Regions from separate parts of the Actinomadura sp. NPDC000929 genome, predicted to be linked through region 2. Evidence: predicted binding sites of a transcription regulator. Region 2 holds the regulator's gene; the other holds the start of a gene.

Region 1 (15,223 bases), on a different contig from region 2:
ACGCCTCGGGCTTGAGGTACTTGGCGTCGTAGCGGGGGATCAGCGGCCAGAACAGCCAGCGGCCGCAGATCACCAGGAGGGCGGGCAGGAGGGTCGTCATGGCGGCGAGCGCGGTGAGGACGCCCGCGGCGGCCACGGGGCCCATGCCGGCGGTGGAGTTCATGTCGGCGAGCAGCAGGCACAGCAGGCCGACGGCCACGGTGGCGGCGGAGGCGATGACGGCGGGCGCGGCGCGGTGCAGGGCGTACGCCATGGCCTCGTGCCGGTCCTCGTGCCGGTGCAGTTCCTCCCTGTAGCGGGCGACGAGCAGCAAGGCGTAGTCGGTGGCGACGCCGAAGACGAGGACGGTGAGGATGCCGGCGCTCTGGCCGTTGACGGTGAGGTCCGCGTACTTGGCGAGCAGGTAGACGGTCGACTGGGCGAGCCCCAGGGCGAAGACGGCGCTCAGCACGGGGACGAACCACAGGACGGGGCTGCGGTAGATGAACAGCAGCAGGACGATGACGACGAGACCGGCGGCCATGAGCAGGAAGCCGTCCAGGCTCTGGAAGACCTCGAACTGGTCGGCGCCGCCGCCGGCGGGGCCGGTGACGTGCGAGGCCAGTCCGGGGGGCCCGCGCTCGGCGAGTTCGCGCGCCTGGTCGACGGCGGCGGTGAGGTCCTCGTCCGTGAGGGGCACGAGGGTCTGGAGGGCCTTGCCGTCCTTGGACGGGAACGGCCCCTGCGCCTTCTGCGCTCCGGGCAGCTTCTGGAACGCGGCGACGTCGGACTCGGCCTTGGCCTTGTCGGCCGCGGTGATCCCGCCGGACCGCTCGTAGACGATGACGGCGAGCATCGTCTCGTCCTTGCGGAACCGGTCCTCCAGCTCCACGACCCGGGTGGACTCGGCCCCGGCGGGCAGCCAGGACGCGGCGTCGTTCTTCTCGACGTCGCCGAGCTTGCCGGCGAGGGGGCCGAGAGCGGCCAGCAGGACGACCCACAGGGCCAGGACGGCCCATTTGGTGCGCCTTCCGGCGATCAGTCCGGCCAGGCGGTGGGTCCGCGGCCTCGGGGGTGCCGGGCTAGGTGCGCTCATGGTTCCTCTCCTGTGTGCACCGGGCGAATCAAGATATGTCGCGTTAGCGGCAAGAGTCTCTCGTTGAGCGAGAGAAGTCAAGTAATAACTCGAAAATCGGAGGCGTCGCGGAACCGCTAGCCTCTCGACCCAAGAGTCTCTCTAAAATAGAGCTAAGTCAAACCGTGCGACGGGGAGGCCTCGCAGGGCCGGAATCGCGGGGTCGCGGGGGTGCTCCCTGTCTTCTCCATGGTCGCGAAGGGCGGGGGGATGCGCCTCCGGCGTCAGTACCGACTTGAGGTACGTCGCCCGGCGCAAAGGAAAACCGCCGCCTACCTCTGAAGGTGTAGGCGGCGGCTTCCGGACACGGCGAAGACCGGGGGATCCGGCCGGATCCCCCGGTGCGAGCGGAGATGCTTAGGAGGTCAGGCGACCTTTTCGGACGACGACTTGCCGGTCGACGAGGACGACGACGAGTCGGAGGACGACGTGGACGAGCTCGTCTTGGCGGAGTCGCCCGAGGAGCCGCCCGAGTCGCCGGAGGAGCCGTTGGACGACCCGCCGGACGAGCCGTTCGACGAGGCCCCCGCGGTGGAGGGCGACTTGCCGGAGCCGCGGCTGTCGGTGCGGTAGAAGCCCGAGCCCTTGAAGATGATCCCCGCGGCGGAGAAGACCTTGCGGAGCCTGCCGGTGCACGCCGGGCACTCGGTCAGCGCGTCGTCGCTGAACTTCTGCACGACCTCTAGAGGCTCGCCGCACTCGGTGCAAACGTACTGATACGTCGGCACGGTTCCTCCTCGCTGACTCAGACCGGCGCTGGCCGGACTGGCACTCACTCTAGACGACTGCTAATGGTACCCATGCGTGGAACAGGATTCGCCCCCGGGATGTTCCCCGGCGGCGCGTCGCGCGCCAAGGGAGCGCCGTGGAGCCCCGCCGCCGCGGGGCCCCAGGTCACTGGCCCTTCTCGCCGAACCAGCCCGCCAGCCTGCCCTTGCGGCTGACCGCGCGGAGCCTGCGCTCGGTGGCCTCGCGCACCTCGGCGGTGGTCACGACCAGCAGGGTGTCGCCCGCCTGGAGGGGCGTGGTGGGCTCGGGCACGAAGCTCGCGCCGTCCCGCACGACGAGGGTGATGGACGCGCCGGGCGGCAGCCGCAGCTCGAAGATCTCCACGCCGCTCATCAGCGAGTCGCCGGGGATCCGCACCTCCAGCAGGTCGGCGTGCAGTTCCTCCAGGGGCGCGGCCTCGACGTCCAGCTCGCGGGTCTGCTCGTCGCTCCTGAGGCGGCACAGCCGCGAGGCCAGCGGCAGCGTCGGCCCCTGGAGCAGGGTGAACAGGACGACGATGTTGAACACGATCGCGAAGAGCCGGTCGGCGTGCTCCACCTCCGCGACCATCGGGATGGTGGCCAGGACGATCGGGACGGCGCCCCGCAGTCCCGCCCAGGACGCGAACACCTTCTCGCCCCACGACAGCCGGAACCCGATCGTGGAGAGCACGACCGACAGGGGACGGGCCACCAGCAGCAGGACGAAGCCGATGACGAGCGCCGGCAGGATCTGGCCGGGGAGGTCGCCGGGATCGGCCAGCAGGCCGAGCATCACGAACAGCCCGATCTGGGCGAGCCAGCCGACGCCCTCGGCGAAGCCCCGCGTGGCGGGCCGGTGCGGCAGCCGCGCGTTCCCGAGGACGAGGGCGCTGACGTAGACGGCGAGGAACCCGCTGGCGTGCATCAGTGAGGCGGCCCCGTAGGAGCCGATGGAAAGCGACAGCACGGCGATGGGGTAGAGGCCGGACGCGGGCAGCGCGACGCGGCGCAGCGCCTGGGCGCCCAGCCAGCCGATGGCGACGCCGACGATGCCGCCCGCGACCAGCTCGTAGACCATGACGCCGAGCAGTTCGGCCATGTTGGGGACGGCGGTGTGGGCGCTCAGCGTGACCACGATGATCACGACCGGGGCGTCGTTGAAGCCGGACTCGGCCTCCAGCAGGCCGGTCAGCCGGGACGGCAGGGGCAGCCGCCGCAGCACCGAGAACACCGCGGCCGCGTCGGTGGGGGCGAGCACGGCGGCCAGCAGGAACGCCGGGCGCCACTCCAGGCCGACGAGCCACATGGCGGCGAGCGCGACGACGACGATGCTGATCAGGGTGCCGAGGGTGGAGACGCTGAGCGCGGCCGGCACCGAGGGCCGCACGCGCCGCCAGCTGGTGGTGATTCCGCCCTCGGCGAGGATGAGCACGAGGGCGGCGAGGCCGAGCGTCTCGGCCAGTTCCGCGTTGTCGAACCGGATGTGGAGGGGGCCGGACTCGCCGATGAGAAGGCCGAGGCCCATGTACGCCAGCAGCGTGGGAAGGCCCGCCTGGTGCGACAGCCGGACCGCGATGATGGCGCTGAGTACGAGCGTGGCCCCGAGGAGTAGCCAGATGTCGAGGTGCACATCCCACCCTTCGGGGTCGTCAAAGTTGATCGTTTAGGAATCCTACAGATTCGCGGACGAATCGCATATTTACGATTGAGGGATGGCGTGTCCGGCGTGGCCGCTATCGCCGGTTGACCTGTGGTTTGATCCCGTTCACCACGTTCAGTACGTCTCGTCCCTGAACGGCCGCAGTGACGTTGTCGCGCACCATCCCCAGCAGGTTCAGCTGCGACTGGACGGACGCCCCCGCCGCGTGCGGCGAGAGCAGGACGTCCTCACGGGAACGCAGCGGATGCCCCTGCGGAAGCGGCTCCTGCTCGAACACGTCCAGGGCCGCCCCGGCCAGACGTCCCGAATCCAGCGCGGCGAGGACGGCGTCGTCCGGCGCGATGCCCCCGCGCGCCACGTTCACCAGCAGCGCCTTGTCCGGGAGCAAGGCGAGACGCTCCGGGCCGATCAGCCCCCTGGTCTCCTCGGTCAGCGGCAGGGCGATGACGAGGATGTCGGACATCGCCATGAGCTCGTCCAGCTCCCGGTACGTCGCCGCGGCCTGGGGGCGCCGCCGCCTCGTCCAGTACGACACCGTGCAACCCAGGGCCGCGAACAGCCGCGCGGCCTCGGCGCCGATCGCGCCGAACCCGACGATGCCGACCCGCTGCGTGTGGATCTCGCGCGGGCCGAGCGCCGCCATCTCCATCTGCGGCCATCCGCCCGCGCGGACGGCCCGGTCGCCCCGCGCGAGGTTGCGGCACAGCGCGAACGCCGCGCCGACCGCCCACTCGGCGACCCCGCGCGCGTTGAAGCCCGCCGCGTTCGCCACCGGCACGCCCGCGGCCGCCCACGCCGCGACGTCGATGCTGTCGGTCCCGACCGCGGGCATCTGCACGAACGACACCCGCGGCGCCGCCGCCGCGGCCTCGGCGTCCAGCGCCAGCCGGCCGGTGAAGTCGCCGATCACCACGTCGGCGCCGGCGAGCGCGGCGAGCAGGCCCGCCCGGTCTCTGGCCTGCGGGAACGTCACCTCGGCGGCGTCTCCCAGCGGCGCGAACAACCCTCGGACGATCTCGTCCGCGATCGGGGGCAGGGAAAGGATCCGCCACGGCGCCGTCATCTCTTACCTCCCGTCAGGCCGTGCCCGACCGCGTCCCCCGTCCGCGATCTCGGCCCTCTCACTCTACGAGCAGGGCGCCGCCGCCGAGCAGGTCAGCCCAGGCGGACCAGCCCCCGCGCCGGGGTCACCACGGCCCGGACGCGCTGGTCGTGCGGCTCGGCGGGCACGCTTTCCACCAGCTCGCCGTCGTACAGCAGCGCGGCGGTGAGGATCGCCGGGCCCACGCGCGCGAGCGCCCGGTCGTAGGAGCCGCCGCCGCGGCCGAGGCGCACGCCCGACCGGTCGACCGCCACCGCGGGCACCAGCACGACGTCCGCGCTGGCCACGGCGCCGGGGCCGCGCGGCGGCTCGGACGACTCCAGGCACCCGCGGGCCCCCGGGACGAGCGAGTCGGGCCCCTCGTAGGACGCCCAGTCGAGGTCGCCGTCCGGGAGCAGCCGGGGGACGAGCACGTACGTCCCGCGCTTCCACAGCGCGAACAGCAGGCTCCGCGTGTCCGGCTCGTCGCCTATGGAGACGTAGGCCGCGATCGTCCCGGCCATCTCCACCTCCGGGACCGACAGCAGCGCGTCCCGGATCGGGCGCGCCGCGCCGGAGCGCGTCTCGGGCGGCATCGCCGCACGTCGTGCGAGCAGTTCGGCCCGGAGGCCGGTCTTCGTGGCGGTGGGGTGCACGCTGTGGTCCTCGCGGATGGCTAGGGTCGTGTATATGGCCGACATTGCACCAGTGCTCAAAGCGGTCGTCCCGGCGGCCGGCCTCGGTACCCGATTCTTGCCCGCGACCAAGGCGACTCCCAAGGAAATGCTGCCCATCGTCGACAAACCGGCGATCCAGTATGTCGTCGAGGAGGCGGTCGACGCCGGGCTGTCCGACGTCCTCATGATCACCGGGCGCAGCAAACGGTCCATCGAGGACCACTTCGACCGAGCCTACGAGCTGGAGGAGGCGCTGCGCGCCAAGGGCGACGACGAGCGCCTGGAGGCCGTGCACGAGTCCAGCGACCTGGCGATCATGCACTACGTCCGGCAGGGCGAGCCGCGCGGCCTCGGGCACGCGGTGCACTGCGCCCGCCAGCACGTCGGCCGCGAGCCGTTCGCGGTGCTGCTCGGCGACGACATGATCGACGCCCGCGACAAGCTGCTGCAGCGGATGATCGAGGTGCGCGGCCAGTACGGCGGCAGCGTCATCGCGCTGATGGAGGTCGAGCCCGACCAGGTGTCGGCGTACGGGTGCGCGGCCATCGAGGCGACGGACGAGGACGACGTCGTCCGCATCTCCGACCTCGTGGAGAAGCCCGCCGCCGAGGAGGCCCCCAGCAACTGGATCATCATCGGCCGCTACGTCTGCGACCCCGCGGTGTTCGACGTCCTGGAGAAGACCCCGCCCGGCCGCGGCGGCGAGATCCAGCTGACCGACGCGCTGCGCACCCTCGCCGACATGCCCGCCGACCAGGGCGGCGGCGTCTACGGCGTCAAGTTCCGCGGCCGCCGCTACGACACCGGCAACAAGCTGGAGTACCTCCGGACGGTCGTCCAGTTCGCGGCGGACCGTCCGGATCTGGCGCCGGAGTTCCTGCCGTGGCTGCGGGAATTCGTCCGGACGCAGGACGGCGTGGGCGACACCTCGGATTCGTGACGAGGCGTCAGACTGGGGCCGTGGCTATGAGAACGGTCGACGAGCATCTGACGGAGATCCTCGGCAGCGTGGCGCCGCTGCCGCCGCTTGACCTGGCACTGCTGGAGGCGCAGGGCACGGTGCTCGCCGAGGCCGTCGCCGCGCCGGTGCCGCTGCCGCCGTTCGACAACTCCGCGATGGACGGCTACGCCGTGGTCGCGGCCGACATCGCGGCGGCCACCGAGGCGAGCCCCGTCGCGCTGCCCGTCGTCGGCGACATCGTCGCGGGCGACTCCGGCCTGTCGGCGATCCGGCCCGGGCTGACCGCACGGATCATGACGGGCGCCCCGCTGCCGGCCGGCGCCGACGCCGTCATCCCCGTCGAGTGGACGGACGGCGGCAACGCCACCGTCCGGATCTCGCGCGCCGCGCCGCCGGGCAACTACATCCGCCGGGCGGGGGAGGACGTCCTCGCCGGGCAGGTCGTCGCCGAGGCCGGCACCCGGCTCGCCGCCCCGCAGATCGGCATGCTCGCGGCGGTCGGGCGGTCCCGGGTGACCGTCCGGCCGAGGCCCCGCATCGTGGTCGTCTCCACGGGCGACGAACTGCGCGAGCCGGGCAGCCCGCTGGCGCCCGGCCAGATCTGGGAGTCCAACAGCTTCATGCTCACCGCCGCCGTGGTCGAGGCGGGCGGAACGGGCTACCGGCAGGCCACTGTGCAGGACGAGCCCGCCAAGGTCCTGGAGATGCTTCACGACCAGCTCGTCCGGGCCGACGCCATCGTCACCACCGGGGGCGTCTCCATGGGCACCAGGGACGTCGTCAAGGAAGTCCTCGCCGGTACCGGAACTGTGAACTTCCACAAGGTGCGGATGCGTCCGGGCAAGCCGCAGGGGTTCGGCCTCCTGGAAGGCACTCCGGTCTTCACGCTTCCTGGCAACCCCGTGAGCGCGTACGTGTCGTTCCAGGTGTTCGTCCGTCCCGCCCTACGCGTCATGCAAGGGCTGCCCCCAGAACCGCTTCCCACAGTGAGCGCCGTCGTCGCCGAGGACATCAAGTCCCCCGCGGGGCTGCGCCACTTCCTGCGAGGCAGACTCTCGTTCACTCGGGGCTTCTACACCGTCACAGCGGCGGGCGTGCAGGGCTCACACCAGCTCGGGTCCCTGTCGTCCGCGAACGCGCTCATCGAGATTCCGGAGGACGTCGAAGCCATGCCGGCCGGTTCGCACGTCGAGGTCATGAGGTTGCCGTCATGAGCGCCATGGGGTCCGAGTTCACCCATCTGGACGACCAGGGATCGGCCCGCATGGTCGACGTGTCGTCGAAGGACGTCTCGTCCCGGACGGCCACGGCCACGGGGTTCGTCCGCCTGTCGCCCGAATGCGTCGCCCTCCTGCGCGCCGGCGACATCCCCAAGGGCGACGCCCTGTCCGTCGCCCGGATCGCCGGGATCATGGGGGCCAAGCGCGTGCCCGACCTCGTCCCGCTGTGCCACCCGATCGCGCTGCACGGCGTCACCGTCGACCTCGCCGTCGACGACGACGGCGTCGCGATCACGGCCGTCACCCGCACCGCCGACCGCACCGGCGTGGAGATGGAGGCGCTCACCTCCGTCACCGTCGCCGCGCTCGCGCTGGTCGACATGGTGAAGGCCGTCGACCCCGCCGCCGTGATCACCGAGGTCCGGGTCGAGGAGAAGACCGGCGGCAAGACCGGGGTGTGGCGCCGGTGATCCGGGCGATGGCGGTCACCGTCTCCAACCGCGCCGCGGCGGGCCTCTACGAGGACAGGTCCGGCCCGGTGCTGGTCGAGATGCTGGAGGACCTCGGCTGCCAGGTGGACGGCCCCGTCGTCGTCCCGGACGGCGAACCCGTCACCGGCGTCCTGCGCGACGCGGTCGCCGCCGGGTACGACGTCGTCGTCACCTCCGGCGGGACCGGCCTCACCCCCACCGACCAGACCCCCGAGATGACCCGGCCGGTCATCGAATGGGAGGTCCCGGGGATCGCCGAGGCCATCCGGCTGGAGGGACGCGAGAAGGTCCCCGCCGCGATCCTTTCGCGTGGCCTCGCCGGCGTCGCGGGCCGCACCCTCATCGTCAACCTGCCCGGCTCGACCGGCGGCGTCCGCGACGGCATGACCGTCCTGGCCCGCGTCCTGCCCCACGCGGTGGACCAGATCAACGGCGGCGACCACCCCCGCCCGCAGGGCTAGCCCGCCTCCGCCCCCGCCACGCGCCGTCGGGAGCTAGGCCTGGATGACGTGGACGCCGGCGTCGGTGAACGCGGCGAGTTCGGACTCGGGCGCCGCCGCGTCCGTCACCAGGACGTCGATCTCGTCGGTGCCGCAGATGCGGGCGAACGCGCGGTGGCCGATCTTGGAACCGTCCGCGACCACGACCACCCGGTCGGCGCGCTCGGCCATCAGCCGGTTCACCACGGCCTCGCCCTCGTTGTGGCAGGTCGCGCCGTGCCTCGCGGTCACGCCGTTCACCCCGATGACCGCCACGTCCAGCGTCACGTGGTCGAAGATGCCGGTGGCGAGCGGCCCGGTCAGCTCGTAGGACTGCGGCCGCGGCACCCCGCCCGTCAGGACGATCTTCACATGCGGGCGGACGGCCAGCTCGTTGCCGATGTTCAGCGCGTTCGTCACGATCGTGATCGCCGGGGTGGGCCCCTCGGCGTGCAGGTCGGCGCGGGTGGCGAGCACCCGGGCGACCTCCGAGGTCGTCGTGCCGCCGTTCAGCCCGATGATCGACCCGGGCTCGGCCAGCTCCGCGGTCGCCGCCGCGATCCGCTGCTTCTCCGACGCGTGCCGCGCCGCCTTGTACCGCAGCGGCAGGTCGTAGCTGACGCTCTCCGCGACGGCGCCGCCGCGGGTGCGGGTCAGCATCTGCTGCTGCGCGAGCTGGTCGAAGTCGCGGCGGATCGTCGCGGCCGACACCCCCATGCGCACGGACGCCTCCTCGACGGTCAGCCGTCCGGCGTCCGCGAGCAGTTCGAGCAGCGCGTTCCAGCGCTCGTGCCGGGTCACGCCGGTCGCCTTTCCCGCGGGTGGACGGGAGTCCGGAAAGGTGGTCACCCGCGGATTCTAGCCCTGCGCGCCCCTGGTCTTACCTGAGCGCATGGGCCGTGGAACAATCAACAACGATCAAATGCGTGCATTGGGGGGTTCCATGGCGAGGCCGGTCGGCGACGGCGCCGTTTCCTTGACCAACGCGCGGATCGTCCTTCCGGACGGTGTCCGCGACGGCGCCCTCCACATCGCCGGCGGCACGATCGCGGACGGCCCCGCCCCCGGCGAAGTGATCGACCTCGCCGGCCGGCACGTGGTGCCCGGCTTCGTCGACATGCACGTCCACGGCGGCGCGGGAGCCTCCTACCAGCTCGGGAACCCGGACGAGGCCCAGCGGGCCGCCTCCTTCCACCTCGCCCACGGCACCACCACCACGATCGCGAGCCTCGTCACCGGCGACCCGGACGAACTGGCCGCCGCCGTCGAGGGCCTGGCCGGACTCGCCGCCGACGGCGTGATCGCGGGCGTCCACCTGGAGGGCCCCTACCTGGCCCGCTCGCGCTGCGGCGCGCACGACCCGGCGCTCCTGCGCGACCCGGACCCCGCCGAGTTCCGCCGCCTCGTCCGCCTCGGCCGCGGGCACCTCCGCATGATCACTCTCGCGCCCGAGCTGCCGGGCGCCCTCGACCTCGTCCGGGAGGCGGTGGACGCGGGCGTGATCGCGGCGGTCGGCCACACCGACGGCACCGGCGAGGCGGCCCGGGCGGCGTTCGACGCGGGAGCGCGCGTGGCGACGCACCTGTTCAACGCGATGCGCCCCCTGCACCACCGCGAGGGCGGGCCGGTCGCCGCCGCTCTGAACGACCCCCGGGTCACCGTGGAACTGATCAATGACGGCATCCACGTGGAGCCCGCCGTGGCCCGCCTCGTGTTCGCCGCCACGCCCCGCGTCGCGCTCATCACCGACGCGATGGCCGCCGCCGGCATGGGCGACGGCGACTACCGTCTCGGCGTGATGGACGTCGAGGTCCGCGGCGGCCGCGCCACCCTCGCGGGCGGGACGTCCATCGCGGGCAGCACGATCACCATGGCGGACGCGTTCCGCCGCGCCGTCACCGACGCCGGCCAGCCGATCGAGCGCGCCGCCGAGGCCGCGTCCCTCACCCCGGCGCGCGCCCTCGGCATCGACGCGCGCGTCGGGTCACTGGAGCCCGGCAAGGACGCCGACCTGGTCGTCCTGGACGACGACCTGCGCGTCGACTGGGTCATGAAACGGGGCCGACGGGTGTGACGACGGTGGCCGAACGTCCCGCGTGCCCGATTTCTCGGGGACAATATGGCGTTCAGACATCCGACCAGGGAATCATGGAACCGTGGAACGTTTGCGGGGATGGCCGGTCACCCTGACCGAGGGCCCTGTAGGGCTGCGCCCGCTGCGGCACCGCGACGCCGCCGTCTGGCGCGAGCTGCGGGTCCGCAACGCCGACTGGCTCCGCCCCTGGGAGCCGACCAATCCCGAGACGCCGTTGTTCCGCAGCGGCCTCGGCCCCTACATCAGCATGGTCCACACCATGCGCCGCGAAGCCCGCCACGGCCTCGCCCTTCCCTGGGTCGTCACCCATGAGGACGATTTCGCCGGGCAGCTCACCATCGGCGCGATCGTCTGGGGTTCGGCGAGGTCCGCGCAGATCGGCTACTGGGTCGACCGGCGCGTCGCCGGCCGCGGCGTCATTCCCACCGCCGTCGCCCTCGCCGTCGACCACTGTTTCTTCACCGTCGGCCTGCACCGGCTCGAAGCCAATATCCGTCCGGAGAACACCGCGAGCCGCCGCGTCGTCGAAAAACTCGGATTCCGCGAAGAGGGAATTCGCCGCCGCCATCTCCACATCGACGGCGCCTGGCGCGACCACATCTGCTACGCCCTCACCGTCGAGGACGTGCCCGGTGGCCTGCGCGCCCGCTGGCTGGCAGACCGGAAACAGGCATTTCCCCGGCGCTCCTGAGCGGCCCATGACTTTCCCGCCGTAAGAATCCTGCGATCGAGAAGTCCCGGCAAACGGAGAGTAACGGCGAGATCGATCTCGCGACACACCGCCCCTTATGCTCGTCAACCTCTGACAGCCCCTCGTACCGTGCGGGGCGTGACCCTGCTCCCATTGCACGTTCGCGCGCCGAAAGTCGGCCCGCCTCGCGAGCGTGCCCTGGAACGGTGGGGCCGATGAGCAGCGCCGTCCTTTACCTCGCGATCGTCGCCGTCTGGGCCGTCGTCCTGGTACCCATGTGGCTGCGCCGCGACACCGAGACCACGGGAATCTCCCGCCTCCTGCACAAGCGTCCGGACGAGCCCGCCGCCGAGGACGACGCCGACGACCAGGAGACGCTCCACGAGGAGGAGACCCTCCGCGAGGAGGGCCTCCCCGCGCCGCGCCGCCCGGGCGGCCGCGCCGCCGTCATCGCCCGGCGCCGCCGCCGCACCAGCGGCCTCGCCGCGCTGCTCCTCACCTCTGTGGCGATCTCCGCCTCCGGCCTCACGCCCTGGTGGATCGTCGCGCCCCCGGTCCTGCTGCTCGCCGGCCACCTGGCGCTCCTGCGCGTCGCCGTGGGCATGGACACCGCCCGCCGCCGCGCCGCCGCCCAGGCCCGCGCCGCGGCCCGCGCCCGCGCCCTGCAGGCCCGCAGAGCCGCCGAGGCCGCCGAGGCCGCCGAGACCGCCGAGGTCATCGAGCTCGTCACCCCCGACGAGGTCTTCGACCAGTACGCCGACGACCGCCGCGCCGTCGGCGAATAACCGGTGCGCGAGCAGTCCCCGATGTTTGCTAACCTTACGGAGTCCTCGGGGCTGTGGCGCAGTCCGGTAGCGCACCTCGTTCGCATCGAGGGGGTCAGGGGTTCAAATCCCCTCAGCTCCACCCAGGTCAAAGGCCGGTTCTCCGAAGAGACACCGGCCTTTTTGGTGTCCGTACGGCAGTGAAGTACAGCTACGTCGCCTCACGCTTCGCGTCCGACGAGTTGGCACAGGCGGGCGCGCGCCACCCGTTTAGAGGTCGCGGGGGCGCTGTGGCCGGCCGACTTCACTGCTGACCGATCAGGTTGGGTGCTGCCTAGACTCGGGGTCATGCTCAGACTCGGCTTTCCTGTGATCGGCGTGAACGACATTCCCCGGGCCGTGGCCTTCTGGACGTCCGCGCTGGACCTGGTGCCCGTGTCCGAGTGGGAGAGCCCACGTTGGCGGACACTGGAATACGCGGATGGGTCGGGCCGGGCGCTCGCTCTGATGCACAGCAGTTCGCCCGCCGAAGCGCACCCGCGCATCCACCTCGACCTGTTGACGGACACCACAGACGAGCAGGAGGCCGAGGTCGCGCGTCTGGTCGAGTTGGGAGCCACCAGAGTCGACTGGGACCGGTATCCCCCAGACGCTGACTTCGTGGTCCTCGCCGACCCGGACGGCAACATCTTCTGCGTCGTGGATCTGAGCCGGGCCCCGTCCGGTTCGTCCTGACCTCCGGCGGGACGAGCACCCCGGACCCGGCCCGGCAGACGGCGACCCTTGGATCGGGTCAGGGGACGGTCTCCGGGAGCAGCTTTCCGGCGCGGACGGCGTTCAGGCGGTGACGGATGAAGCGGTCCTGGTGCTCGCCCCATGTGTCGGGCTTTGTGGGGTGGGTGCTCTGGTCGGGGTGCTTTCGGTAGAGCCAGGTCACCGAGGGTTCCTGGTAGCCGTCGAAGACTTCGCTGAGGGCGATGAACAGGGCCACGTCCTGCGCGCGGGGGAGGGCGCCCCAGCCGCCGAAGGCGCGGATCAGGTCGGCGGGGGCGACCAGGCCGGCGCAGGCCGCCTGGCAGAGGCCCGTCTCTTCGTACAGGCGGCCGATCGTTCCGGCGGGCACCAGGCCGCAGGGGTAGGCCAGGGGGTAGGGGACGCGGCGTCCGTCGATCAGATCGTCGGCCTGGCCGATCGTCCAGCCGATGCCGGGATGCTCCTCGAAGGCGGGGATGAGCGTCGCGAGGCCGTCGGGGAGAAGGACGTCGTCATAGTCGAGCACCGCGACCAGTTCGCCGCGTGCCCGGCTCAGGGCGAAGTTCCTCGTCGTACCGGTGCCGAGCTGGGCGCCGTTCGCCTCGTAGAGCGCGCCCGGGCACAGGTCGCGGGCGGTCGGGGCGTCCCCGTCCTCCTGGACGAGCCATTCGAGGTCCCAGCCAGGGGGGAGGCGTTGCGCCGCGACGCCGGCGGCGGCCTGCCGCAGGTAGCCGGGGATCGGCCTCCGTACGGCGGTGATGATCGAGATCAGGGGCATGGCACTCCTCCTCGTCCGGGCGCACGGCCTTGATGATCACATGGTCCGGGGCGGGGGCGGGACGGCGGCAGCCTTTACAGTGCTCAGATGGACGTGAGCGCGATGCTGGAGCAGTACGCCTATCCGGAGACGACGCCGTGGCTGCGGGCGAACATGATCGCGTCGCTCGACGGGGGGATCCAGTACCAGGGGAGCACCAGCGCACTCGGGTACGCGGGGGACTGGGCCCTCATGCAGCGGCTCAGGACGCTGGCCGACGTCGTGATCATGGGGGCCACGACCGTCCGGGAGTACGGGGCGTATCCGAAGGAGGCGCGGAAGCTGGCGATCGTGTCGCGGAGCCTGCGGTTCGACTTCGACGGGCCGCTGTTCGCGGAGGCGCCCGCGCCGCCGATCGTCATCACGTGCGGGGCGGCCCCGGCCGACCGGCTTCGCGAGGCCGAGAAGCACGCCGAGGTCCTGGTGTGCGGGACCGACTCCACGGACATGGGCATGGCGTTGCGGCGGTTGGCCGACAAGGGGTACGAGCGCCAGCTCTGCGAGGGAGGGCCGGTCCTGCTCGCCCAGATCGCCGCCGCGGGTTGGCTGCACGAGCTGTGCCTGACGTTGAGTCCGGTCGTCACCGCCGGCGACGCCGCGCGCGTCCTCGACGGCCCGGCCATCGACCTGCAGCGCATGGAACTGTGCCACGCGATCCCGGACGAGAACTACCTCTACCTGCGGTACCGCAGGGCCCAGGGCTAGACGACGTTGTGGCGGACGTAGGCGGGCGGGCGCCAGCCGAGGATGCTCTCGACCATGTTCACCGCCTGCCTCGCCTCCGCGACGTCGTGGACCCGGACGATGCGCGCGCCGCTCAGGATGGAGACGACGAGGGTGGCGATGGTGCCCTCGACGCGGTCGTGCTGGTCCCGCTCCAGGGTCTCGCCGATGAAGTCCTTGTTCGAGACGGCGACGAGCAGCGGGTAGCCGAGCTGTGCGATCTCCGGGAGGCGGCGGGTCAGTTCGAGCGAGTGGTGGGTGTTCTTGTTCAGGTCGTGGCCGGGGTCGATGATGATCCGGTCCGCCGGCACGCCGTGCTTCTCGGCCAGGGCCGCCCGCAGGCGGAGGAACTCGGCGACCTCGGTGACCACGTCGTCGTACTGCGGGCGAGGGTAGGGCGTCCGGGGGTCGGCGAGGCTGTGCGTGACGATGAGGGTCGCGCCGGCCTCCGCGACCACGTCGGCGAGGGCGGGGTCGTGCAGGCCGCTCGTGTTGTTCAGGACGTCGGCGCCGGCGGCGAAGGCGGCGCGGGCGACCTCGGGCCGGTACGTCTCGACGGAGATCACCGCGTCGGTGCGGGATCGGGCGCCCTCGATGACCGGGACCACGCGGTCGATCTCCTCTTCGACGCTCACCGGAGGCCCGGGAGCGAAAGGGACGCCGCCGATGTCCAGCCAGTCGGCTTCGTGGACGAGCGCGTTCTCTACTGCGACCAATGCCTTGTCCAAGGCGAAAGTGCGGCCCCGGTCGTGGAATGAATCGGGAGTGCGGTTGATTATCGCCATCACGGCGACCTGCCGCGAGAAATCGAACGTGCGCCGCCCGATCGTCCGTTCGGGGCAAATAATCTCGGGGTAGTAGAAAGCGTTCTTTTCGCTCACAATAGCCGCCTAAGTTGAACTTGGCGCCAGCATAGCAAGGGGGCCGGAGGCTACCTCTCCGCTCGCA
Region 2 (15,223 bases):
TACGGGCGGACGGGCCTGCCGCGGAGCAACGTGCGGTTCTGCCGGAAGCGGCAGGACAAGGCGCGGCACTGCGCGGAACTCGGGATCACCCACATGATCGACGACCGGCTGGACGTGCACCGCGCCATCCGCGAGATCGTCCCGTACCGGTACCTGTTCGGGCCGAAGGAAGGGCCCGACTGGGTGCGGCACGTCCCCGACTGGGCCGCCGCCGAGGTCATTCGCTCAGATATTCCGGCGGGACCGCGTCGACCAGCCACACCCCGTTCGCGCTGACGCGGAACTCGTGACCGTCGGCCGCCATGCGGCCGGCCTGGACGGTCAGCACGACGGGGGCGCCGCGCCGGGCGCCGACGCGCCGGGCCGTTTCGAGGTCGGGCGACAGGTGGACGGCGTGCCGCCCCATGGGCAGCAGGCCCTCCCGCAGGATGGGGTCGACGGAACGACGCACGGTGCCGTGGTACAGCAGTTCCGGCGGGGGCGTCACCGGCAGGTTCAGCGAGACGGGGACCGAGTGGCCCTGGACGGCCCGGATCCGGTCGCCGGCGAGCTCGTAGCGCTGCTTGTCGTTGACCGCCACCACGTGGTCGAGTTCCGCGCGGGTGAGCGCGAACCCGTGGGCGGCGGCGGCCGAGAGCAGGTCGGCGACGTCCGCCCATCCCTCGGGATCGAGCGTGAGGCCGATCCGCTCGGGGCGGTGCCGCAGGTGCTTGGCGAGATACTTGGAGATCTTGACCGCGCGGCGCTCGTCCATGGACATGCGTCGGGGCCGGCGCGCGGCCGGCCCCGGGCGTGCGGCTCTTACTTGGCCTGCAGGGCGGCGGCCTGCCGGGCGATCGCCGACTTGCGGTTGGCAGCCTGGTTCTTGTGGATGACGCCCTTGCTGACGGCCTTGTCCAGCTTGCGCGCGGCGAACCGCTGCGCGGCGACGGCGTCGTCCACGTTGCCGGCCTCGGCGGCCTCGCGGAACTTGCGGATCGCCGTCTTCAGCTCGGACTTGACGGCCTTGTTGCGCAGGCGGGCCTTCTCGTTCTGCTTGTTGCGCTTGATCTGGGACTTGATGTTAGCCACGTCGTAGAGCCTCAGCTTGGTCGCGATCCTGGGCCTGCGCGTATCGGCAGGCGCTGACGAAAATGTCTGAACGGGGGCGGGACGGTGCCCCCGGGGCACGACGCTACGCCACACGCAGTCGCACAGCTTACCAATCACCGGGGCCGGTCCCAAACCGGACCGTGCACGGAGCATCGGGCGGGACATGGGACTATGGGAGGCACAGATCCCTGTCCACCTGTGAGCATTGCGAACGGACCCCGGTGCCAGCGCCCCAGCCTGACAAGACCGATCCCGCGATCATCCGCAACTTCTGCATCATCGCGCACATCGACCATGGCAAGTCGACCCTCGCGGACCGGATGCTGCAGCTGACCGGAGTGGTCGAGGAGCGCCAGATGCGCGCCCAGTACCTCGACCGCATGGACATCGAGCGCGAGCGCGGCATCACGATCAAGAGCCAGGCGGTCCGGCTGCCCTGGACGGCCGGCGGCGTCGACCACGTCCTCAACCTGATCGACACCCCGGGCCACGTCGACTTCTCCTACGAGGTGTCGCGGTCGCTCGCGGCGTGCGAGGGCGCGGTCCTGCTGGTGGACGCGGCGCAGGGCATCGAGGCGCAGACGCTCGCCAACCTGTACCTGGCGCTCGAGGCCGACCTGCACCTGATCCCCGTCCTCAACAAGATCGACCTCCCGGCGGCGCAGCCGGAGAAGTACGCCGAGGAGCTGGCCGGGATCATCGGCTGCGACCCCGCGGACGTGCTGCGCGTGTCCGGCAAGACGGGCGAGGGCGTCCGCGAGCTGCTCGACAAGATCGTCGAGGAGGTGCCGGCGCCCGTCGGGGACTCCGACGGCCCCGCCCGGGCGCTGATCTTCGACTCGGTCTACGACACCTACCGGGGCGTCGTCACCTATGTCCGGATCATGGACGGGCACCTGTCGCGGCGCGAGAAGAGCCTGATGATGTCGACCGGGGCCGCGCACGAGACCCTGGAGGTCGGCGTGATCTCCCCGGAGCCCAAGCCCGTGCAGGGCCTCGGCGTCGGCGAGGTCGGCTACCTGATCACCGGGGTGAAGGACGTCCGGCAGGCGCGCGTCGGCGACACCGTGACCGGCGCGTCCCGGCAGGCCGCCCAGGCGCTCGGCGGCTACCGCGACCCGAAGCCGATGGTGTTCTCCGGCCTGTACCCGGTGGACGGCGACCAGTACCCCGAGCTGCGCGACGCGCTCGACAAGCTGCGGCTGAACGACGCCGCGCTGGTCTACGAGCCCGAGACGTCCGCGGCGCTCGGGTTCGGGTTCCGCTGCGGCTTCCTCGGGCTGCTGCACATGGAGATCGTCCGGGAGCGGCTGGAGCGCGAGTTCGACCTGTCGCTGATCTCGACCGCGCCGAACGTGGTGTACCGGGTCGTGATGGAGGACGGGACGGAGCACGTCGTCACCAACCCCAGCGAGTTCCCCGAGGGCAAGATCGGCACGGTGTACGAGCCGGTGGTGAAGGCGACGGTGCTGTCCCCGTCCGACCACATCGGCGCGATCATGGAGCTGTGCCAGGGACGCCGCGGCGTGCTGCTCGGCATGGACTACCTGTCGGAGGACCGCGTCGAGATCCGCTACACGCTCCCGCTCGCCGAGATCATCTTCGACTTCTTCGACCAGCTGAAGTCGAAGACGCGCGGGTACGCCTCGCTCGACTACGAGCCCAGCGGCGAGCAGGAGTCCGACCTGGTGAAGGTCGACATCCTGCTGCAGGGCGAGTCGGTGGACGCCTTCAGCCAGATCGTGCACAAGGACAAGTCCCGCGAGTACGGCCTGATGATGACGGCCAAGCTCAAGGAGCTGATCCCGCGGCAGCAGTACGAGGTGCCGATCCAGGCCGCGGTCGGGGCACGTATCATCGCCCGCGAGAACATCCGCGCCATCCGCAAGGACGTCCTCGCCAAGTGCTACGGCGGCGACATCTCCCGCAAGCGCAAGCTGCTGGAGAAGCAGAAGGAGGGCAAGAAGCGGATGAAGACCATCGGGCGGGTGGACGTCCCGCAGGAGGCCTTCGTCGCCGCCCTCTCGACCGGGGGCGGCGACGCCGACAAGGGCAAGAAGTAGCCGCTACTTCAGCAGGGGCCAGGCCACCGGGGCCGGGACGCGCCGGAACTCGCCGCGGTTGGCGGCCCTGCCCGCGTACACCAGGAAGACCATCTCCACGGCCGTGAAGAGCAGCGGCACCCAGATGAGGAAGTCGGCGACCAGCGACAGCAGGCCGAAGACGAACCACACGGCGATGGCCGCGATGCCCATGTTGAGGCCCTGCGCGGCGTGCCTGCGCACGAACGGCGAGCGGGCCTTGCCGAGGTAGACGACGGCCGGGGCGATCACGCCGACGAGGAACTGGCCCACGTACGCCATCAGCGACCACGTCCTCTCGTCGTCGGTGACGGGTCCGAAGTCGCCGGGCATCTGGGCGGTGTTGCTCCCGCCCTGGAAATCGTTCCCGCCCTGAGGCGGCTGCTGCTGCCAGCCCATGCCGCCCTGGGGTTGCTGCGGCTGCTGCCAGGCGTTTCCGGGCTGCTGCCAGGGGGCCTGCTGCTGCTGCCACTGGGGCTGCTGTCCCTGGCCGGGCGACGGGGGGTGCCCGTAGGCCATGGCGGACGTCCTCTCCGGTTCGCTATGAGAGCTATTGGCGAAGTGTATGACTCCTTGGACGTGCGTGAAGTTCGCCCAGGTTCCCGCGAACGGGCGGGCCGTGGCCGATTCGTGCCACGGGCCCGCCCGGGGGACGTCCGGGGACGCCCGGTGCGGTGTCAGGGACGCCAGAGGACGGCGGACGGGGCCGCCTGCGTGAGCGTGACCGAGCCCTTCCACGCGACCGACGAGGGCTGCGGCAGGAACGAGCCGTCCAGGAAGAACCCGCGGTTGATGGACGTCACGGTGGCCGGCGCGCCGTTGTCCCCGGTTCCGGTGGGACGGCGGAGGGCCTCGATGCTCGCGAGGTCGGAGACCGCGGTCCCCTCCGGCAGCTCGACGGTGGTGGCGACGGCGCCGTCACGGTCGATCGACCAGGTCGGCTCGTCGTGGTCGGAGCGGTAGAGCCGGGACGGGTCGGCCTTCAGGCGCACCCCGAGCGCGACGCCCGGGACCGCCCCCGGCCCGGTCGCGGCGCCCGTCGTCTTGGCGAACTCCACGAACAGGTACGTCCGCTGGTCGCCGACCTCGCGCGTCGCCGGATCGGACGGGTTCTCGATCTTCTTTTCGCGGACCATCTCCTGCGCGGCGATCCGGTAGGTCCACGGCTCGCGGTCCATGACGGCCTCGCGGGCCCGGCCGTCCGGGCGCGTGCCGCCGGCGTCGAGCAGGAAGCGCAGCGGCGGGTCCGGCGAGATCACGTCGCACATGTTGTTGTTCTGGGTGCAGGTCTGCAGGACGGGATGGTCGCCTTCGTAGCGGCCCGTGAACTTCAGGGTCAGGTGCATCGGCGCCTGGTAGACGGCGGTGCCGTCCACGCGCCGGCCGGACGCGTCGACCTCGACCCGGTAGATCCACTCGATGTCGGTCGTCCGGCCCCAGCGGGCCATCAGCGCGGGCGTGTCGGTGCCGCCGTCCTCGTTGCTCCACACCACCGAGTACTCGATGATCTTGTGGCCGGGGACGGCGGCGGGACGGGTCTCGTGCCACGCGAGAAGGGGGGTGTCGGTGGTCGCGTTCTGGTAGGGGTCGCCGAACGGCCAGCCGGTCCGCCCGACGACGACGGGCGCGTGGCGCAGGGCGAGCGCCTCCGCCTCCGGCATGCCGACCGCGGGCCGCCGGAGGGTGACGCGCCGTGCGGCGGGCGCGCTGCCCTTGGCGAACCGCAGTGTCACCTTGTGGCGCCCCTTCCCGACGTGCCCGAGCCCGAGGCTGCGGGGGACCGGGTCGGACGAGGGGACGACGAGGTCGGTCACATGGCGCCCGTCGACGGCGATCGACACGACGGCCGACTCGGCGCCCCGGTGAGCCCAGGAGACGCCGGGGGCGGACGCGGTGAAGGAGATCACCGCCTCCCCGTCCCGGCGGGCGGTGAACGGCAGCGACCGGGCGGGGCCGCCGCGGTGGACGTTGATCGTGCCGGGCGGTCCGGCGGCGTGGGCGGGGGCGGTGAGGGCGAGGGGAGCGCCGGCGAGGGCTGCGCCGGTCACGGCGAGCACTGCATGGCGCGCGCGGCTTCTCATGATCGGGGAACCTAGGCGGCCGCGGTTGCGTTCGGGTGACGGCGAGGTCCCCCGTGGGTGACGGCTCCGTGTGCGCCGGCGAGTCGCGCGGGTCAGGAACCGGCCCACAGCGGCGACAGCCCCGCGGGCACCCCCAGGGACACGCCGGTGAACCGCTCCGCCTCGTCCGCCCCGTCGGGCGCGTGGAGGGTGAGCCCGCAGGCCGCCAGGTGGACCGAGCGGCCGCGCCGGGCGATCTCGTGGCCGAGCTCCCGCAGCAGCGCGACGACGTCGCCGGCGGGCTCGTCGAGCAGGTCGACGCCGTCGAGCCGGAACCGCATCTCGGGGTTGCCGCTCCAGCCGGACGTCCGCGTCCCGCAGATCTGCGCGAGCCGCTCGACGCCGTCGTCGCCCCGCCCGGTGGACAGCGCCAGCGTCCCGCGCCCCACCCGGACGCTGCGGTGCCCGGCCCACCCGCACAAGAACGACGACTTCGGCGGGAGGGTGCCGCACCGCTCGGCGATCGCGGCGAGGGTCGTCCAGGCGTCCGCGGCGCGGGTGGAGAACAGCAGGCTCGCGTCCGGCAGCAGCGCCCCGCGCCCCGGCTCCAGCGTGACCACGAACGGCGGCACGCGGCCGGGGAACCGCGCCGGATCGGCCTCCCGGAGGGTGACGATGCCCTCCCACTCGACGGGCTCGGCCACCGCGAACCAGGTCACCGCGGCCTCGGCGCCGAACTCGCGGAACGTCGCGTCGGTCAGCCGCTCGGCGACCGCCTCCCGCAGGCCGTCGGCCGTCTCGGCGAGCCGGCGGCGCCACCACGCCGGTTCCGGGTCGGAGCGGCCGCGCGGGGACCAGCGCGTCCCCGCGCCGGCGAAGTCCGAGCGCCGCTCGGCGCCCGCGTCGTCCACCAGCACCCAGTGCCAGCCGTCCGGCTCGCCGCGCAGCAGCACCCGGGCGGGAACGCGTCCCCGGCCGGTCGCACCCTCATTTCGCATCCCGACGACCTTATCCGTATTCGTTGCGGCTCCTCAGGCGGTCGGCGACGCAAGTCGCGCCGGTCGGCCGCGACACGGCGGCGGCTGCTTGGCATGGGCGCCGATGGCGGTACGGTCGGACGGGTACGGCGCCTTGATCAACCGAACCCGGCCGACCTCGCGGAGGCAGCGTGACCCACCCCGACCAGGTTCTGCGTTCCGAGAAGGAGCGGGAGACGGTGAACGGCGCCGTGCGCGCGCTGCGTTCGGCCGCCCCCGCGGGCTGGCAGCGGCTCGACTTCGAGTTCCGCGCGACGGTCGGCATCGACAGCGCCTCCTTCGAGGTCGAGGGCCCGGGCGGCGGGCGCCGCACGGCCCTGCCCCCGGGCCAGGCCGTCGGGAAGATGGACGAGCTGCGCCGCGTCATGTACCGGGCCGACAAGGGCGCCTGGTTCACCGCGCGCCTCCAGGTCGAGCGCTCCGGCCACTTCAGCGCCGAGTTCGACTACGACGGCGAGCCCGACTTCACCCCGCCGCTGGCCCCGTCCGCGTACGTCCAGGACCTCGACCGCTTCCCCCGCGCGGCCGAGCACGTCCCCGACTGGCTCCGCGACAAGCTCGGGGACGCCTGACCGCCCGGTCGAAGCAGGCGGCGGAGCGGGGCAGACTGGACAGGTGCCCTCGACGCTCCCTGACGGAGATCCCGTGCCGGCCGACGGTGCGCTGCCCGGCGCTGCCCTGGACGGCCTCGGAAAGCGCCCGTTCGCCTTCTACGTGCACGTGCCCTTCTGCGTGACCCGGTGCGGGTACTGCGACTTCAACACCTACACGGCGACGGAGCTCGGCCCAGGGGCGAGCCGCGACTCCTACGCCGACACCGCGATCCGCGAGGTCCGCATGGCCCGGCGAGTGCTCGGCGACGTGGACCTTCCCGTGGAGACCGTCTTCGTGGGCGGCGGCACGCCGACCCTTCTCCCGCCGGACGACCTGGGCCGCGTCCTTTCCGCCATCGACGCCGAGTTCGGGCTCGCCCCGGGCGCGGAGGTCACCACCGAGGCCAATCCGGAGTCGGTGGACGAGGCGTACGTCGCCGGACTCCGCGAAGCCGGCTTCACGCGCGTCTCCTACGGCATGCAGAGCGCGCGCGAGCACGTCCTGGCCGTCCTGGAACGCGCGCACACGCCCGGACGCGTCCCGCAGGTCGTCGAGTGGACGCGCAAGGCGGGTTTCGAGCACATCAACCTCGACCTCATCTACGGGACGCCAGGGGAGACCGACGACGACTGGAGGGGCTCCCTGGAGGCGGCCCTGGCGGCGGAGCCCGACCACGTGTCCGCCTACGCGCTCATCGTCGAGGAGGGCACCCGCCTGGCGGCGCAGGTGCGGCGCGGCGAACTGACCGCCCCCGACGACGACGCCATGGCCGACCGCTACCTGATCGCCGACGAGCTGCTCAGCGGCAACGGCCTGCACTGGTACGAGATCTCCAACTGGGCCGCCGACCCGCGCGCCGCATGCCGGCACAACATGCTCTACTGGACGGGCGCCGACTGGTGGGGCGTCGGCCCGGGCGCCCACAGCCACGTCGGCGGCACCCGCTGGTGGAACGTCAAGCACCCCGCCGCCTACGCCGCCCGCCTCGCCGAGGGCACCACGCCCGCCCACGCCAGGGAGATCCTCACCGACGAGGACCGGCACATCGAACGCGTCATGCTCGAACTGCGCCTCGCCCAGGGCTGCCCCGCCCACCTCCTGGACGACGGCGCCGCCCGCAGAGCGATAGCCGACGGCCTGGTCGAGCCCGCCCCCTACGAGCAGGGCCGAGCCGTCCTCACCCTCAAGGGCCGCCTTCTGGCCGACGCCGTGGTCCGGGCCCTCACCTGACCTCCTCCAGGGGCCCTGGGCTAGGCGGTCACGAAGTCGATGAGTTCCTCCACGCGGCCGAGGAGGGCGGGCTCCAGGTCGGTGTAGGCGTTCACGGAGCCGAGGATGCGTTTCCAGGCGGCGCCCGTGTCGTCGCCCCAGCCGAGTTCGGCGATCACGCCCTCCTTCCAGGGGACGCCGCGGGGGATGCGGGGCCAGGCGCGGATGCCGACGGACGCGGGCTTGACGGCCTCCCAGATGTCGATGAAGGGGTGGCCGGTCACGAGGACGTGCGGCGAGGTGACCCGGGCGGCGATCCGCGACTCCTTGGACCCGTCCACGAGGTGGTCGACCAGGACGCCGAGGCGCCGTCCCTCCTCGGGTGCGAACTCCTCGACGATGGCGGGCAGGTCGTCCACGCCTTCGAGGTACTCGACGACGACGCCCTCGACGCGCAGGTCGTGGCCCCAGATCTTCTCGACCAGCTCGGCGTCGTGGAGGCCCTCCACGTAGATGCGGCTCTCCTTGGCGACCTGCGCCCGCAGGCCCTGGACGGCGATCGACCCGGAGGCCGACCGCGCCGGGCCCGCGGGCGCGGCGGAGGGCCGGACGAGGGTGACCGGTTTCCCGTCGATGAGGAACCCGGACCTGGTCAGCGGGAAGACCCGGCGCTTGCCGAACCGGTCCTCCAGGGTGACGCCGAACTTGTCGCAGCCGACCACGGCGCCGCAGAATCCGCTGTCGGGATCCTCGGCGACCAGGCCGGGCTCGGCGGGGACCTCCGGGATCTGGCCTTTGCGGGGCCGCCGCCAGTCGCCGCCCAGCACGTCGTTTCCGTAGTTCTTACTCCGCACAGATCCGCACATTAACCGGGCGGGACGCCCGTGCGGCGCCGCCCCGCGTTCTTCGGCGTGGCGGCGGTTTCCGGGCCGGATAGGATCACGCAGCCATGCGGAGAGTGCGGGGGCGCTCCAGTCGAGCCGTCCGGGCCGTAGACTTGGCACTCGAAAGCAAGGAGTGCCAGTGGCACGGACCGGCCGGACGAAGGAGGTGACATCGTGCTGGACGACCGGAAACTAGCGGTCCTGCGCGCCATCGTCGAGGACTACGTCTCCACCAACGAGCCGGTGGGATCCAAGGCGCTGGCCGACCGGCACAACCTCGGGGTGTCGCCCGCGACCATCCGCAACGACATGGCGGTGCTGGAGGAGCAGGGCTACATCGCCCAGCCCCACACCAGCGCCGGGCGCGTCCCCACCGACAAGGGCTACCGGCTGTTCGTCGACCGGCTGTCCACGATCAAGCCGCTGTCGGTCGCCGAGCGCCGCGCGATCGAGACGTTCCTGTCGGGGGCCTACGACCTCGACGACGTCGTCGGCCGGACGGTGCGGCTGCTCGCGCAGCTGACCCGGCAGGTCGCGGTGGTGCAGTACCCGTCGCTGACCCGCTCGGCGGTCCGGCACGTGGAGCTGGTCCCGGTGGCGGAGGGGCGGCTGCTGCTCGTCCTGATCACCAACACCGGCCGGGTCGAGCAGCGGGTCATCGAGACCGGGCAGATCTCCGAGGAATCGATCGGCCACCTGCGGGCGTTGCTCAACACGTGCCTGGACGGGCTCGGTTTCGGCGAGGTCCCGGCGGCCGTGGCGGACCTGCCCGACAAGGTGGGCCCGGACGAGCGGCCGGTGGCGGCGGCGGTCCTGTCGGTCCTGCTGGAGACGCTCGTCGAGAAGCACGAGGAGAAGATCGTTTTCGCCGGGGCGGCCAACCTCGCCGCCGTGGACTTCTCGCAGAGCCTGCGGGAGGTGCTGGTGGCGCTGGAGGAGCAGGTGGTCCTCATGCGGCTGCTCGGCGAGACCGGCGACTCCTCTACAGTTACGGTGCGGATCGGCACCGAGAACCCCGACCTGGGGCTCAAGTCGACCTCGGTCGTCGCCGCCGACTACGGGGTGGGCGACCTCACTCTGGCCCGGCTGGGAGTGCTCGGGCCGACACGCATGGATTACCCCAGCACGATGGGAGCGGTACGGGCAGTGGCACGCTACGTGGGACAGATCCTGGCGGGGTCGTAAGTGGCGAACGACTACTACGCGACCCTGGGCGTCCGGCGGGACGCCAGCGCCGACGAGGTCAAGAAGGCCTACCGCCGGCTCGCGCGGGAACTCCACCCGGACGTCAACCCGGATCCGGAGACCCAGGAGCGGTTCAAGGAGATCACCCAGGCCTACGAGGTGCTCTCCGACCCCAAGAAGCGCGAGATGTACGACCTCGGCGCGGACCCGTTCGCGTCCGCGGGCGGGGCCGGGGCCGGCGGGTTCGGCGGCGCCGGGTTCCCGTTCAGCGACATCATGGACGCCTTCTTCGGCACCGCGACCTCGCGGGGCCCGCGGTCGCGCGCGCGGCGCGGCCGCAACGCGACGCTGCGGGTCGAGCTCGACCTCGCCGAGACCGCGTTCGGCACCACCCGCGAGCTGTCCATCGACACGGCGGTCGCCTGCACGACCTGCGAGGGGTCGGGCTGCGCGCCCGGCACCCACCCGGAGACGTGCGAGACGTGCCACGGCCGCGGCGAGGTGCAGCAGGTCCAGCGCTCGTTCCTCGGCCAGGTCATGACGGCCCGGCCGTGCCCGGCGTGCGGCGGCTTCGGCTCGGTGATCCGCAACCCGTGCACCGAGTGCTCCGGCGACGGCCGGGTCCGCACCCGGCGCACCGTCAAGGTCAAGATCCCGGCCGGCGTGGAGAACGGCATCCACATCCAGCTCGCCGGCGAGGGCGAGATCGGCCCGGGCGGCGGCCCGCCCGGCGACCTGTTCCTGGAGATCGTGGAGAAGCCGCACCCGATCTACGAGCGGGAGGGCGACGACCTGCACTGCACGGTCGAGATCCCGATGACGGCGGCGGCGCTCGGGACCAGCGTCACGATCGAGACGCTGGACGCCGCCGAGAGCGTCGACATCAAGCCCGGAACGCAGTCGGGCCAGGTCATCACGCTCTACAACCGTGGCGTCCGGCACCTCAACGAGAGCGGCCGCGGCGATCTGATGATCCACGTCAACGTGGAGACGCCGAACAGGCTCGACGAGGAGCAGGAGGAGCTGCTGCGGCGGCTCGCGGTGCTGCGCGGCGAGGAGCGCCCGCCCGGCAGGTTCGCCCCCGGGCAGCGCGGCGTGTTCTCCCGTCTCAAGGACGTCTTCAACCAGCACTGAAGCGCGGTGGCGGCGGCCTACGAGGAAGGCCGCCGCGGCGATTGAGGAGCAGGGTGGCAGCGATGAGCGACGCCCGCCGGAGCCCCGGTTCTCCCGGACGGCTCGGATGAGCCCGCCGGTCTTTCTCGCCGGAACCGCCGAGCTGGAACGCGACCGCGTCCTGCTCGACGGGCCCGAGGGCCGGCACGCGGCGGCCGTGCGGCGGCTGCGGCCGGGGGAGCGGGTCGACCTGACCGACGGCGAGGGCCTGCTGGCCGAATGCGTCGTCACCGCGGCCGACCGGGCGTCCCTCACGCTGGACGTGCTGGCCCGGCACCGGGAGCCCCCGCCCGCGCCCCGCCTCGTGGTCGTCCAGGCCCTCCCGAAGGGCGACCGGGGCGAGCTCGCGGTCGAGACCATGACCGAGGTCGGCGTCGACGAGATCGTCCCGTGGTCGGCGTCCCGGTGCGTCACCCGCTGGCGCCCGGAGCGGCGCGACAAGGCCCTCGGACGCTGGCGCGCGACCGCCCGCGAGGCCGGCAAGCAGGCGCGGCGCGGCCGCCTGCCCGAGGTGGCGGAGCTGGAGTCCACCGAGGACGTCGCCGAGCGGATCGCCGGCGCGTCCCTCGCCCTGGTCCTGCACGAGGAGGCCGAGGCGCCGCTGAGCGCCGTGGAGCCGCCCGAGCGGGGCGACATCGTCCTCGTGGTCGGCCCCGAGGGCGGGATCAGCGAGGACGAGCTGGAGCGCTTCGCCGCGGCGGGCGGGCGTCCGGCTCGGCTCGGCCCGACCGTCCTGCGCACCTCGACCGCGGGAGTCGCGGCGGCCAGCGTGCTGCTGGCCGCCACCGGCCGCTGGTAGCGCCGGCGGGCGCCGTCACGGGGTGGTGGCGGGGTTCTGCTCGGTCGTCACCGCGGGCTCGCTCGTCTCGGACGGCGTCGGCTGCTCGGTGGGCTTGCTCGGCGGCGGGGGCGTCGTGGACGTGGGCGGGGCCGGCGTAGTGGGGGGCGCCTGCGTCGGGGTCTCGCTCGGGCACGGCGTGGTCGCCGGCGTCGGCGTGGCGGTCGAGCCGGCCGAGGCGCCCGGCGAGGGGATGCGGCACGACGACAGCCCCGGCGAGGAACTGGTGCTCGGCGTCTGCGGGGTGCTCGGCTCTCCCGACGTGCTGGCGCCCGGCGAGGACGGGACGGGGAACTCGGGGTCGATCCCCGGGCCGGTGCGGTCCCCGGCGGTGTCGTCGCCCCCGTCGCCGGACGGGCTGTTGCTGCCGACCGACTGCTGGATCATGTCGATCGTCTGCGGCGCCGTCACGCCCAGCGCGGCGATCAGCACGGCCGCGGCCACGGCGAGGAGGGGGCGCGCCCAGTTCACGGTGAACCGGTCGAACCCGAAGCGCGCCGGGCCGAACCGTCCGAGGCCGGTCCGGCGGCGCCGGCCGTCGGCGATACGGGCCTGGATGCGCTCCAGGCCGTCGCCCGCGGGGTTGACCGAGTCCGCCTCCGCGTGCAGGGCGCGGCGGAGGATCTCGCCGTGCTCGTCGTGGGGGTCGGTGGTCATGAGAACTGCTCCAGGACGTTGCGTAGCGCGGTCATGCCGCGCGCCGTATGACTCTTCACGGCGCCGCGGGAGATGCCCATCGCGTTGGCGATCTCCGCTTCGGACAGATCGGCGTAGTAGCGAAGGACGAGCGCCTCCCGCTGGCGGGCGGGGAGCCGGGAGAGCGCGTCGATCACCGCCGAGCGCTCCAGCTCTCCGATGGCGCCGGCTTCCGCGCTCGGCGCGTCGGGCAGGCCCTTGGGGGCGTACTTCTCGACGACGGCGCGGTGCCGGAGCACCGATCGCGACCGGTTGACCACCGACTGGCGCAGGTACGACAGGGCCTTGTCCGGGTCGCGCAGCCGGCGCCAGCCGCCGTGCATCGCGACGAACGCGTCCTGCACGACCTCCTCGGCCGTCCCCGCGTCCCGGACGAGCATGGCCGCCAGGCGCACCAGCGAACGGTAGTTGGCGCTGTAGAGGGCGGTCACCGCCTGATCGGCGTCCCAGGCGACGGCCACCGCGCCCGCCGTGCCCCTGGCCACGAGGGTCTCGGTCACGTCAGTGGGACGCGCACCCTCGTCGCTCGGTTTACGAAAGGGCATGTCCTGGTTTGCCTCGGTCACCTATCCGCCGCCTTTGCCGGCCCCCCGCCGTCCATTCGGACGGGCGCGTCCGAACCGACGTGATCCGGGCGTTCCCGCCGGGGGCGAGATGTGCCGCAACGCCTTGCGAACCGGGGGGTTACGCCTGAGCTGACAACCTTAGCCAGTGGCCGGTCGAAATGCCGACCGCTACGGCGATTCGATCGACGGGAATCCTGTCCGGCCGGGACGGCCGCGATCCGTGCCCGCGCCGGTCCCGATAGGATTTCCGCGCGGTCGCGGACCGCCGCGAGGGGAGACAGATGACCGACTGCCTGTTCTGCAAGATCGTTTCTGGGGACGTGCCCGCCACGATCGTCCGCGAGTCGGCGGGGACGGTGGCGTTCCGCGACATCAACCCCCAGGCGCCGACGCACGTGCTGGTCATCCCGCGTGACCACCACCCGACGGTCGGTGAGCTGGCCGCCTCGGACGCCGAGCTGCTCGCCGAGATGGTGCGCGAGGCCCACGAGGTCGCCGCCGACGAGGGCGTCGCCGAGACCGGCTACCGGATCGTGTTCAACACCGGCTCCCAGGCGGGCCAGACGGTGTTCCACGTGCATGCCCACGTGCTGGGCGGACGTGGCCTGAACTGGCCGCCCGGCTGAGCCGCCCGCCGCGCGCGGAAAAATGCTGCGGCGGTGTGTCGGGGGTCGCCAGTACGATGGAACCGGTACACCAGGACACCCGGAGCAGACAGAAGGCAGGTCCGATAGGCCGCAAGGCCCGGCTGATGGTCGAATCAACTCACGCGAGGGCAACCCGCACGGGGCGCGACGACCGGACAGGCTCGCGCTCGCAGATCAAGATCGTGGTGCCGGACGACCACTCGATGGTGAGCCTGCTGGGCTCCCGGGATGAGTTGCTCCACGCGATCGAGCACGCGTTCGGCGCCGGCATCGACATCCACGTCCGCGGCAACGAGATCACCGTGACCGGCCCGGAGGACGAGACCGACCTCGTCTCGCGGCTGTTCACCGAGATGCTCGAACTGCTGAAGGGCGGCACCCAGCTCACCCCGGACGCCGTCGAGCGCAGCCTGGCGATGCTGCGCGGCGAGAGCGGCGCGCGTCCCGCGGAGGTCCTCACCCTGGACGTGCTGTCCAGCCGGGGCCGGACCATCCGCCCGAAGACGCTGAACCAGCGGCGGTACGTCGACGCGATCGACAAGCACACGATCGTCTTCGGCATCGGCCCGGCCGGCACCGGCAAGACGTACCTCGCCATGGCCAAGGCCGTCCGCGCCCTGCAGGACAAGCAGGTCAACCGGATCATCCTGACGCGGCCCGCCGTCGAGGCGGGCGAGCGGCTCGGCTTCCTGCCGGGAACGCTCTACGAGAAGATCGACCCGTACCTGCGCCCCCTGTACGACGCGCTCCACGACATGGTCGACCCCGACTCGATCCCGCGCCTGATGGCCGCGGGCACCATCGAGGTCGCCCCCCTGGCGTACATGCGCGGCCGCACCCTCAACGACTCGTTCATCATCCTGGACGAGGCGCAGAACACCTCGCCCGAGCAGATGAAGATGTTCCTCACCCGGCTCGGGTTCGGGTCGAAGGTCGTGGTGACCGGCGACGTCACCCAGGTCGACCTGCCGAACGGGCAGCTGAGCGGGCTGCGCGTCGTCCAGGAGATCCTGGACGGCGTCCAGGACATCCACTTCTCCCGGCTGGACAGCCGCGACGTCGTGCGCCACAAGCTCGTCACCGAGATCGTCGACGCCTACAACCGGTTTGACGAGAAGCAGGTCCCGCAGATCAAGCAGGGCGCGGCGCGCGGCGGCCCCC

The links. The regulator HrcA, encoded in region 2, represses chaperone genes, less so after heat shock. The targets are predictions, from matches to a motif close to TTGGCACTCTCNNNNNGAGAGTGCCAA.
Region 1: a site for HrcA is predicted at 1,880-1,906, ahead of ABWI04_RS24980 (FmdB family zinc ribbon protein). Genes of this name have one in related genera too.

The regions. Positions count from the first base shown of each region.
Region 1 covers NZ_JBEUPA010000078.1:19,398-34,620, reverse strand. Annotated here, with positions in the region: gene ABWI04_RS24985 (MMPL family transporter) at 1-1,075, opposite strand, end outside; gene ABWI04_RS24980 (FmdB family zinc ribbon protein) at 1,480-1,842, opposite strand; gene ABWI04_RS24975 (potassium/proton antiporter) at 2,009-3,493, opposite strand; gene ABWI04_RS24970 (NAD(P)-dependent oxidoreductase) at 3,597-4,586, opposite strand; gene ABWI04_RS24965 (5-formyltetrahydrofolate cyclo-ligase) at 4,679-5,260, opposite strand; gene galU (UTP--glucose-1-phosphate uridylyltransferase GalU) at 5,295-6,221, shown strand; gene glp (molybdotransferase-like divisome protein Glp) at 6,248-7,456, shown strand; gene moaC (cyclic pyranopterin monophosphate synthase MoaC) at 7,462-7,932, shown strand; gene ABWI04_RS24945 (MogA/MoaB family molybdenum cofactor biosynthesis protein) at 7,941-8,414, shown strand; gene ABWI04_RS24940 (DeoR/GlpR family DNA-binding transcription regulator) at 8,448-9,281, opposite strand; gene nagA (N-acetylglucosamine-6-phosphate deacetylase) at 9,376-10,506, shown strand; gene ABWI04_RS24930 (GNAT family N-acetyltransferase) at 10,598-11,218, shown strand; gene sepX (divisome protein SepX/GlpR) at 11,434-12,003, shown strand; tRNA gene ABWI04_RS24920 (tRNA-Ala) at 12,051-12,124, shown strand; gene ABWI04_RS24915 (VOC family protein) at 12,331-12,717, shown strand; gene ABWI04_RS24910 (glycosyltransferase family 2 protein) at 12,776-13,513, opposite strand; gene ABWI04_RS24905 (dihydrofolate reductase family protein) at 13,601-14,257, shown strand; gene folP (dihydropteroate synthase) at 14,254-15,060, opposite strand; gene ABWI04_RS24895 (hypothetical protein) at 15,207-15,223, opposite strand, start outside.
Region 2 covers NZ_JBEUPA010000028.1:31,682-46,904, forward strand. Annotated here, with positions in the region: gene ABWI04_RS13390 (hypothetical protein) at 1-276, shown strand, start outside; gene ABWI04_RS13395 (RNA 2'-phosphotransferase) at 218-760, opposite strand; gene rpsT (30S ribosomal protein S20) at 802-1,071, opposite strand; gene lepA (translation elongation factor 4) at 1,314-3,155, shown strand; gene ABWI04_RS13410 (DUF4870 domain-containing protein) at 3,159-3,692, opposite strand; gene ABWI04_RS13415 (hypothetical protein) at 3,851-5,221, opposite strand; gene ABWI04_RS13420 (hypothetical protein) at 5,347-6,231, opposite strand; gene ABWI04_RS13425 (antitoxin YezG family protein) at 6,402-6,842, shown strand; gene hemW (radical SAM family heme chaperone HemW) at 6,886-8,094, shown strand; gene ABWI04_RS13435 (DUF3097 domain-containing protein) at 8,115-8,927, opposite strand; gene hrcA (heat-inducible transcriptional repressor HrcA) at 9,132-10,142, shown strand; gene dnaJ (molecular chaperone DnaJ) at 10,143-11,276, shown strand; gene ABWI04_RS13450 (16S rRNA (uracil(1498)-N(3))-methyltransferase) at 11,383-12,114, shown strand; gene ABWI04_RS13455 (hypothetical protein) at 12,130-12,810, opposite strand; gene ABWI04_RS13460 (SigE family RNA polymerase sigma factor) at 12,807-13,394, opposite strand; gene ABWI04_RS13465 (histidine triad nucleotide-binding protein) at 13,697-14,041, shown strand; gene ABWI04_RS13470 (PhoH family protein) at 14,167-15,223, shown strand, end outside.